Saccharothrix espanaensis DSM 44229: one gene and its partner. The protein of the gene in region 1 interacts with the protein of each later gene in a pairwise test. Links are inferred from orthologs where the notes say so. Each region holds a gene or a part of one and is shown in the gene's direction. Other genes may lie near its edges.

Region 1 (3,058 bases):
AGCGGTGGTTGGAGATGGGTCTGTAGGGGCTAGTCGTCGTCGTGCCTGCCGGAGATGAACTCCTGGAAGCGGATCTTGGCGCGGATCAGGGGCTGCCTGATCTTCGCCTCACGGCGGTAGGCGCGGCGGAGCTTGCGGGAGCCTTCGGTGTAGCGCCAGCGGGCCCACGGTGAGCCCGGCCGGGCCAGGCGCAGGGCGCCGATCTCGGGCAGGACGGGCACCAGCAGGCCCAGCAGGCCCGTCCACACCTTGCCCTTGAGCAGGGCCACTATCGCGAAGGCCAGGTTGATCATGATCACCACCAGGCGCAGGCCGACGCCCTCGTCGTACAGCTCGTCGTAGCCCAGCGGGCGCGCGCCGAGCAGGAGCAGGCCGGTCAGGCCGATGGCCAGGAACACCGCGTCGACGGACAGCCGGCCGTCCTTGGACCAGTAGACGTCGCGCAGGTGCAGTATCAGCGCGAACTCGTCGAGCACCAGGGCCGCACCGATGCCGAGCAACGCCGCTGCGGACACCCGCAGCCCGTGTTCGTCGTCCGGGGCGGCCAACCCGAGCACTCCGCCGAGCAGCATGAAGACCGTGCCGAACACCACGTGGTGGATGTGCGTGCCGCCCGGCTTGATGTTGCCCGGCCACCAGCGCACCTTCGCGCGGATGAGCCGCACGCTGATCCTGATCAGGACGAAGGTGAGGACCAGGCCGAGTAGGAAGAACAGCAGCCGGGACTGGGGCAGGTGGAGCGTCGACACCACTCCATCTTCACGCGAGGAGGCTGCTCCGCGCCGGCTATTGGCCACCCGTAGCAGCTCTGGAGCCAACGGTCCACAGCGGGTTCCCGTAGAGGGGCTCCGGGCCGTTTCTTGCGGTCTGTCCGGTGCGCGCTCCAGCCGTCCGACCGTGCGTTCGGTGGATGCGGGCTTGACCTCGGGCAACGTCTGGACCTGCGAGGGGAGTTCCGATCAGCGGTTTTCGCGGAGTTCGGAGCGGGGGTGCGCGTCGTCGCTGGTCGCGGCGGGTATGACTATAGGTTACCGGTTTGTAGCGCTAGGTAGTGGTGCGACTCGCCGCGTTCTACCGCTCGACTGCCGGCCGCCTGTCATGGTTGACTGTCTTCGGTCGTACCTTTCTGTGTTCGTGTTCCACCACGCTCGCGGAACGGAGTTGCGGGCGCCGAACTTTCCTCCAGGAAGGACCGTCGCCCTAGCTGACCCGGTGGTCGCAAGCGCGATCCGGCACCTGTTAGAGGAGAAGTAGCAAGATGGCAGTTCAGGGCACCGTCAAGTGGTTCAACGCGGAGAAGGGCTTCGGCTTCATCTCCCCGGACAACGGTGGCGCCGACGTGTTCGTGCACTACTCGGAGATCCAGAGCAACGGCTACCGCACCCTGGAAGAGAACCAGCGGGTGGAGTTCGAAATCGGCCAGGGCCAGAAGGGCCCGCAGGCACAGGCGGTCCGACCGCTCTGACCTAACATCCGAGTTCGCTAGTTCACTCGGAGATCCGAGCCGCCACTCCCGGTGACGGGTGTGGCGGCTCGTTTTCTTGTTCACGGGCGGGCGCGTGCGGGTCGCCGCAGAGCCGCTGGCCGACCAGCCTGGCCCCGTCGAACACGAAGGACGCTGTCGACCGCCGATCCGTGCCGTCGAACGCCAGCTCCACGATCACCGCGGCGTCGGCGTGGTGCAACTCCACCACGCGACAGCACCGGTCCGGCCACGCGGCGTGGACCCGCGCGTAGTACCCGGCCAGGGCCGCCGGCCCCTCGAACACCTCGCCGGTCGCCACGACCTCGCAGCGCGGGTGGTCGAACGCCGCCACGGCCGCCGCGAACTCGTGCTCGTTCTCCGACTCCAGGAGCTCCAGCACGATCGCCTCGCGCAGCGCCCGCAGTGACTTGGACGCGGTCATGCGTCCCCCTCCCTCGCCCGGTGCCCGACCAAACACCGGCCCGGCCCACCAGTCAAGACGGCACCCGGTGGACGGGTGCCGCCGTGACCGGTCGTCGGGTCAGGGGTTCATCTCGTACCTGCCGGACAGCGCGGCGACCTGCGCCCACACGCGGTCGAACCGGCCGCGGTCCACCACCGGCTTGCGGACCTGGCCCAACGCCCACTCCTGCTGCGCCTCGGTGGACGACGCCTTGCCGTGCAGCGCCACCGCGTAGCCGGCGAAGTCGCGGACCAGCACGTCGAAGACCTGGTCCAGGACGTCCCCGTCGAGCCCGGTCAGCGCGGCCTGCTCCAGGATCAGCTGGCCGTAGACCACCAGGGTGAACAGGTGGCCGACGGCGAGCAGGAAGTCCAGGTCCCCCTGCTGCTCCTGGTCGGGGCCGGCGGTGCTGAGAAGGGTGCGCATCGCCTGCGCCTGCTCGTGGAAACGGGCCACGTTGGGGACGTGCGCGTGGTCGCGGTAAGGCCCCTCCCAGTCGTGGAAGGTGATCTTGCCGAGCCCGCGCGCCGGGCCCTGCCGCCAGCAGAAGTCGTCGTCGGCCGCGTCGTGGCGGGTCGGGACCTCGGGGTACTCGGTGGGGGAGAACAGGTAGGCGGGCATGAACTTGAGCACCAGGGCCAGGTTGACGTGCACCGTGCCCTCCAGCTTGGGCAGCGCGCCGATGTCCCGGCCGGCCATCGCGAAGTAGGTGTCCTTCTCGAACCCCTTGGCCGCGATCACGTCCCACAGCAGGTCGATCACCCGCTCACCCTCGCTGGTGACCTTCATCTTGGTGACGGGGTTGAACAGCAGGTAGCGGCGGTCGTCCGGGGACGCGGTGCGGAAGTAGTCCACGGCCCGGTCGGAGAACAGCTTCATGGCGACCAGCCGGGCGTAGGCGTCCACGAAGTTCTGCCGGACGTGCGGGAAGTCGGTCACCCGCTTGCCGTACAGGACCCGGTTGTGGGCGTGCGTGATCGCCTCGTACATGGCGTGCTCGCTGATGCCGACGGATGCTGTGCACAGGTTGAACTTGCCGACGTTCACGGTGTTCAGCGCGGCGCTGAACGCGTCCTGGCCGGTGTGCAGGATGTCGTCGGCGGTCAGCGGGTAGTCCTCCAGCCGGAACT
Region 2 (3,234 bases), 7.5 Mb from region 1 along the record:
GCTCCGCCGGTGACGACGCCGAGGTCGACGTCATCGCGCTCGACCCGACGCCGATCGACGAAGAGCCCGCCGACCCGGCCGCCGAGATGCGCGAAGCCCTGAAGTACGCGCCCGGTGACTGGTACGTCGTGCACTCGTACGCGGGGTACGAGAACAAGGTCAAGACCAACCTCGAGACGCGCATCCAGACCCTCGACATGGAGGACTTCATCTTCCAGGTCGAGGTGCCGACCGAGGAAGTCACCGAGATCAAGAACGGCCAGCGCAAGCAGGTGCAGCGCAAGGTGCTGCCCGGCTACATCCTGGTCCGGATGGAGCTCAACGACGCCTCGTGGAGCGCGGTGCGCAACACGCCGGGCGTGACCGGGTTCGTCGGCGCGACCTCGAAGCCGTCGCCGCTCACCCTGGACGACGTGCTCAAGTTCCTGCTCCCGCAGGTCGAGCGGGAGAAGCCGGCCGCCGGCAAGAAGGCCACCTCCGCGCCCGCGAAGACGACCGTCGAGGTCGACTTCGAGGTCGGCGAGTCGGTCACCGTCATGGACGGCCCGTTCGCCACGCTGCCCGCGACGATCAGCGAGGTCAACGCGGACGGCCAGAAGCTGAAGGTCCTGGTGTCGATCTTCGGCCGCGAGACTCCGGTCGAGCTGTCGTTCAGCCAGGTCTCCAAGATCTGACCGGTCCCCACGCGGGACCGGCAGCCACGCTGCGGCTGGCAGGGCCGCGCGCGGACACCGCAATAAAGGAAGCTAGAGATGCCACCCAAGAAGAAGAAGCTCGCAGCGATCATCAAGCTGCAGATCAAGGCCGGGGCCGCTAACCCCGCGCCGCCCGTTGGTCCCGCGCTGGGTCAGCACGGCGTCAACATCATGGAGTTCTGCAAGGCGTACAACGCCGCGACCGAGTCGCAGCGCGGCACCGTGGTGCCCGTCGAGATCTCCGTGTACGAAGACCGCTCGTTCGACTTCAAGCTCAAGACCCCGCCGGCCGCGAAGCTGATCCTCAAGGCCGCCGGTGTCGAGAAGGGCAGCGGCGAGCCGCACCGGGTCAAGGTCGCCAAGGTGACCATGGACCAGGTGCGCGAGATCGCGCAGGTCAAGATGGTCGACCTGAACGCGAACGACGTCGACCAGGCCGCGAAGATCATCGCCGGCACCGCCCGCTCCATGGGCATCACGGTCGAAGGCTGATAGTTCACCGATCTCTCGTGGGAGAGCCGTCGCTTCGGCTCGCTACCACAACTGTGGGTTAAGGACAGAGGAATGAAGCGCAGCAAGGCGTACAAGAACGCGGCTGAGCTGGTGGACCGGGAGCGGCTGTACTCGCCGCTGGAGGCCGCCAAGCTCGCCAAGGAGACGTCCAAGGTCAAGCTGGACGCGACCGTCGAGGTCGCCATCCGGCTCGGCGTCGACCCCCGCAAGGCCGACCAGATGGTCCGCGGCACCGTGAACCTGCCGCACGGTACGGGCAAGACCGCCCGCGTGATCGTCTTCGCGACCGGTGACAAGGCCGCCGAGGCCGAGGCCGCCGGTGCGGACGCGGTCGGCTCGGAGGACTTGATCGAGCGCATCCAGGGTGGCTGGCTCGACTTCGACGCCGCGATCGCCACGCCGGACCAGATGGCCAAGGTCGGCCGCATCGCCCGCATCCTCGGCCCGCGCGGCCTGATGCCGAACCCGAAGACCGGCACGGTGACGCCCGACGTCACCAAGGCCGTGACGGAGATCAAGGGCGGTAAGATCAACTTCCGGGTCGACAAGCAGGCCAACCTGCACCTCGTCATCGGCAAGGTGTCGTTCGACCAGGACAAGCTGGTGGAGAACTACGCCGCCGCGCTGGACGAGATCCTGCGGGCGAAGCCGTCCGCCGCCAAGGGTCGGTACCTGCGCAAGATCACCGTCTCCACGACGATGGGCCCCGGCATCCCGGTCGACCCGAACCGCACCCGCAACCTGCTGTCCGACGAAGCCACCGCCTGATCCGGCTTCCGCTCAGCTCGACGAGCCCCTCGGCCTCCCGCCGGGGGGCTCGTCGCATGTCCGACCACGCCCGGGTCGCCGGTCAGCCCGGCAGGCAGTCGGCGGGCTCGGCCCGGTAGCCGGTGATCACCCAGGTCTTGTTCTCCTGCATGGAGAGCACGAACTGGCCCAGCCGCGGGCCGCCGGTGACCTGGAGCTTGCACGAGCTGACCGTGACCGGGCCGGTGCTCGGCGTTTCGCGCATGTCGACCGGGAAGCCGACCTGGCGGTACTGGGCCCCGTTGACGACCTTGGCCGAGAGCGCGTGGACGGCGCTCTCGCAGTCCTTGGCCTGGAACGCGGCCGCGAAGTCCTGCCGCGCCCTGTCCTCGCTGAACAACAGGCAGGCGCGGCCCGTGTCGTCGTTGATGACGTGCTTGTACAGCATGGCGACGGTGCCCTGGAGGCCGTACGGGCTCTGCGGTGCGATCACGTTGCCCTTGTCGCCGCCGCTGTCCTTCGCGATCGAGCCGGTGTCCTCGCCGCCGAAGTACTTGTCGTAGAAGTAGCCGACGATGAGCAGCACCACCAGCACGTAGATCAACCGCCGGAACAGCTTGCTGCCCAACAGGACCCGCCACAGCGGGGTGCCCCTCGGCTTGGCCGGCGGTGGCGGTGCGATCGGCGGCGGGGTGGTGCCGGGCGGCAGGGCGGGGGTGCCGGACGCCGGCGGGAGGGCCTGCGGGCCCTGCGCCTGCTGCTGGAACCGCTGGAATTCCTGGAACCGCTGGAACTCCTGGAACTGCCGGAGCTGTTCCGGGTCGATGTCCGGGGGCGGCGGGTTCCGCGGGGGCTCTTCGGTCACAGGTCACATCATGCCGATTTGGAAGGCGCGGGACACATCCCGTACTGTCTGCGGTGGTTCCACCGAAGACCGCTGGTCTCCTCCCGCCTCCGGGCGTGGGGACGAAGGGTTCGCACGGCGAACGGCCCGCGCAGGAGGACGAGGTTCCCAGGACGTTCCGCGTCCCGACCGCCCCGTGCTGCTGTGCGCCGGGGCGTTTTTCATGCCTTCTCCTCGGTATGGCCGGTGGTCACCCCCTAGCCCAGAGAGGAGGCGATCATGGCGAAGCCCAGCAAGGTTTCGGCCGTCGCCGAGCTCACGGACAAGTTCCGTGGGAGCTCGGCCGCCGTCGTCACCGAGTACCGTGGCCTCTCCATGGCGCAGCTCACCACGCTGCGTCGCGCTCTCGGCGCGGGCACCACGTACACCGTTGCG

What was found.
Region 2: the proteins of cspE (region 1) and rplA interact in binary tests that used the Escherichia coli proteins (3 or more experiments, as listed by UniProt). The link is inferred for Saccharothrix espanaensis DSM 44229 from one-to-one orthologs.

What each region holds. Positions count from the first base shown.
Region 1 is NC_019673.1:1,270,913-1,273,970, forward strand. The notes cover bases 115-2,861. They hold cspE (transcription antiterminator/RNA stability regulator CspE), read left to right. Parts: upstream 115-1,258; coding sequence 1,259-1,465; downstream 1,466-2,861. Other genes in these bases: BN6_RS05975 (hypothetical protein), read right to left, coding at 115-749; BN6_RS41610 (nuclear transport factor 2 family protein), read right to left, coding at 1,488-1,907; BN6_RS05990 (acyl-CoA dehydrogenase), read right to left, coding at 2,007-2,861. Also shown: BN6_RS05970 (pyridoxamine 5'-phosphate oxidase family protein), read left to right, coding at 1-26; more of BN6_RS05975, read right to left, coding at 30-114; more of BN6_RS05990, read right to left, coding at 2,862-3,058.
Region 2 is NC_019673.1:8,787,389-8,790,622, reverse strand. The notes cover bases 195-3,117. They hold rplA (50S ribosomal protein L1), read left to right. Parts: upstream 195-1,259; coding sequence 1,260-1,976; downstream 1,977-3,117. Other genes in these bases: rplJ (50S ribosomal protein L10), read left to right, coding at 3,079-3,117; BN6_RS47180 (hypothetical protein), read right to left, coding at 2,059-2,820; rplK (50S ribosomal protein L11), read left to right, coding at 753-1,187; nusG (transcription termination/antitermination protein NusG), read left to right, coding at 195-674. Also shown: more of nusG, read left to right, coding at 1-194; more of rplJ, read left to right, coding at 3,118-3,234. UniProt on the Escherichia coli protein: One of the primary rRNA binding proteins, it binds very close to the 3'-end of the 23S rRNA. Forms part of the L1 stalk. It is often not seen in high-resolution crystal structures, but can be seen in cryo_EM and 3D reconstruction models.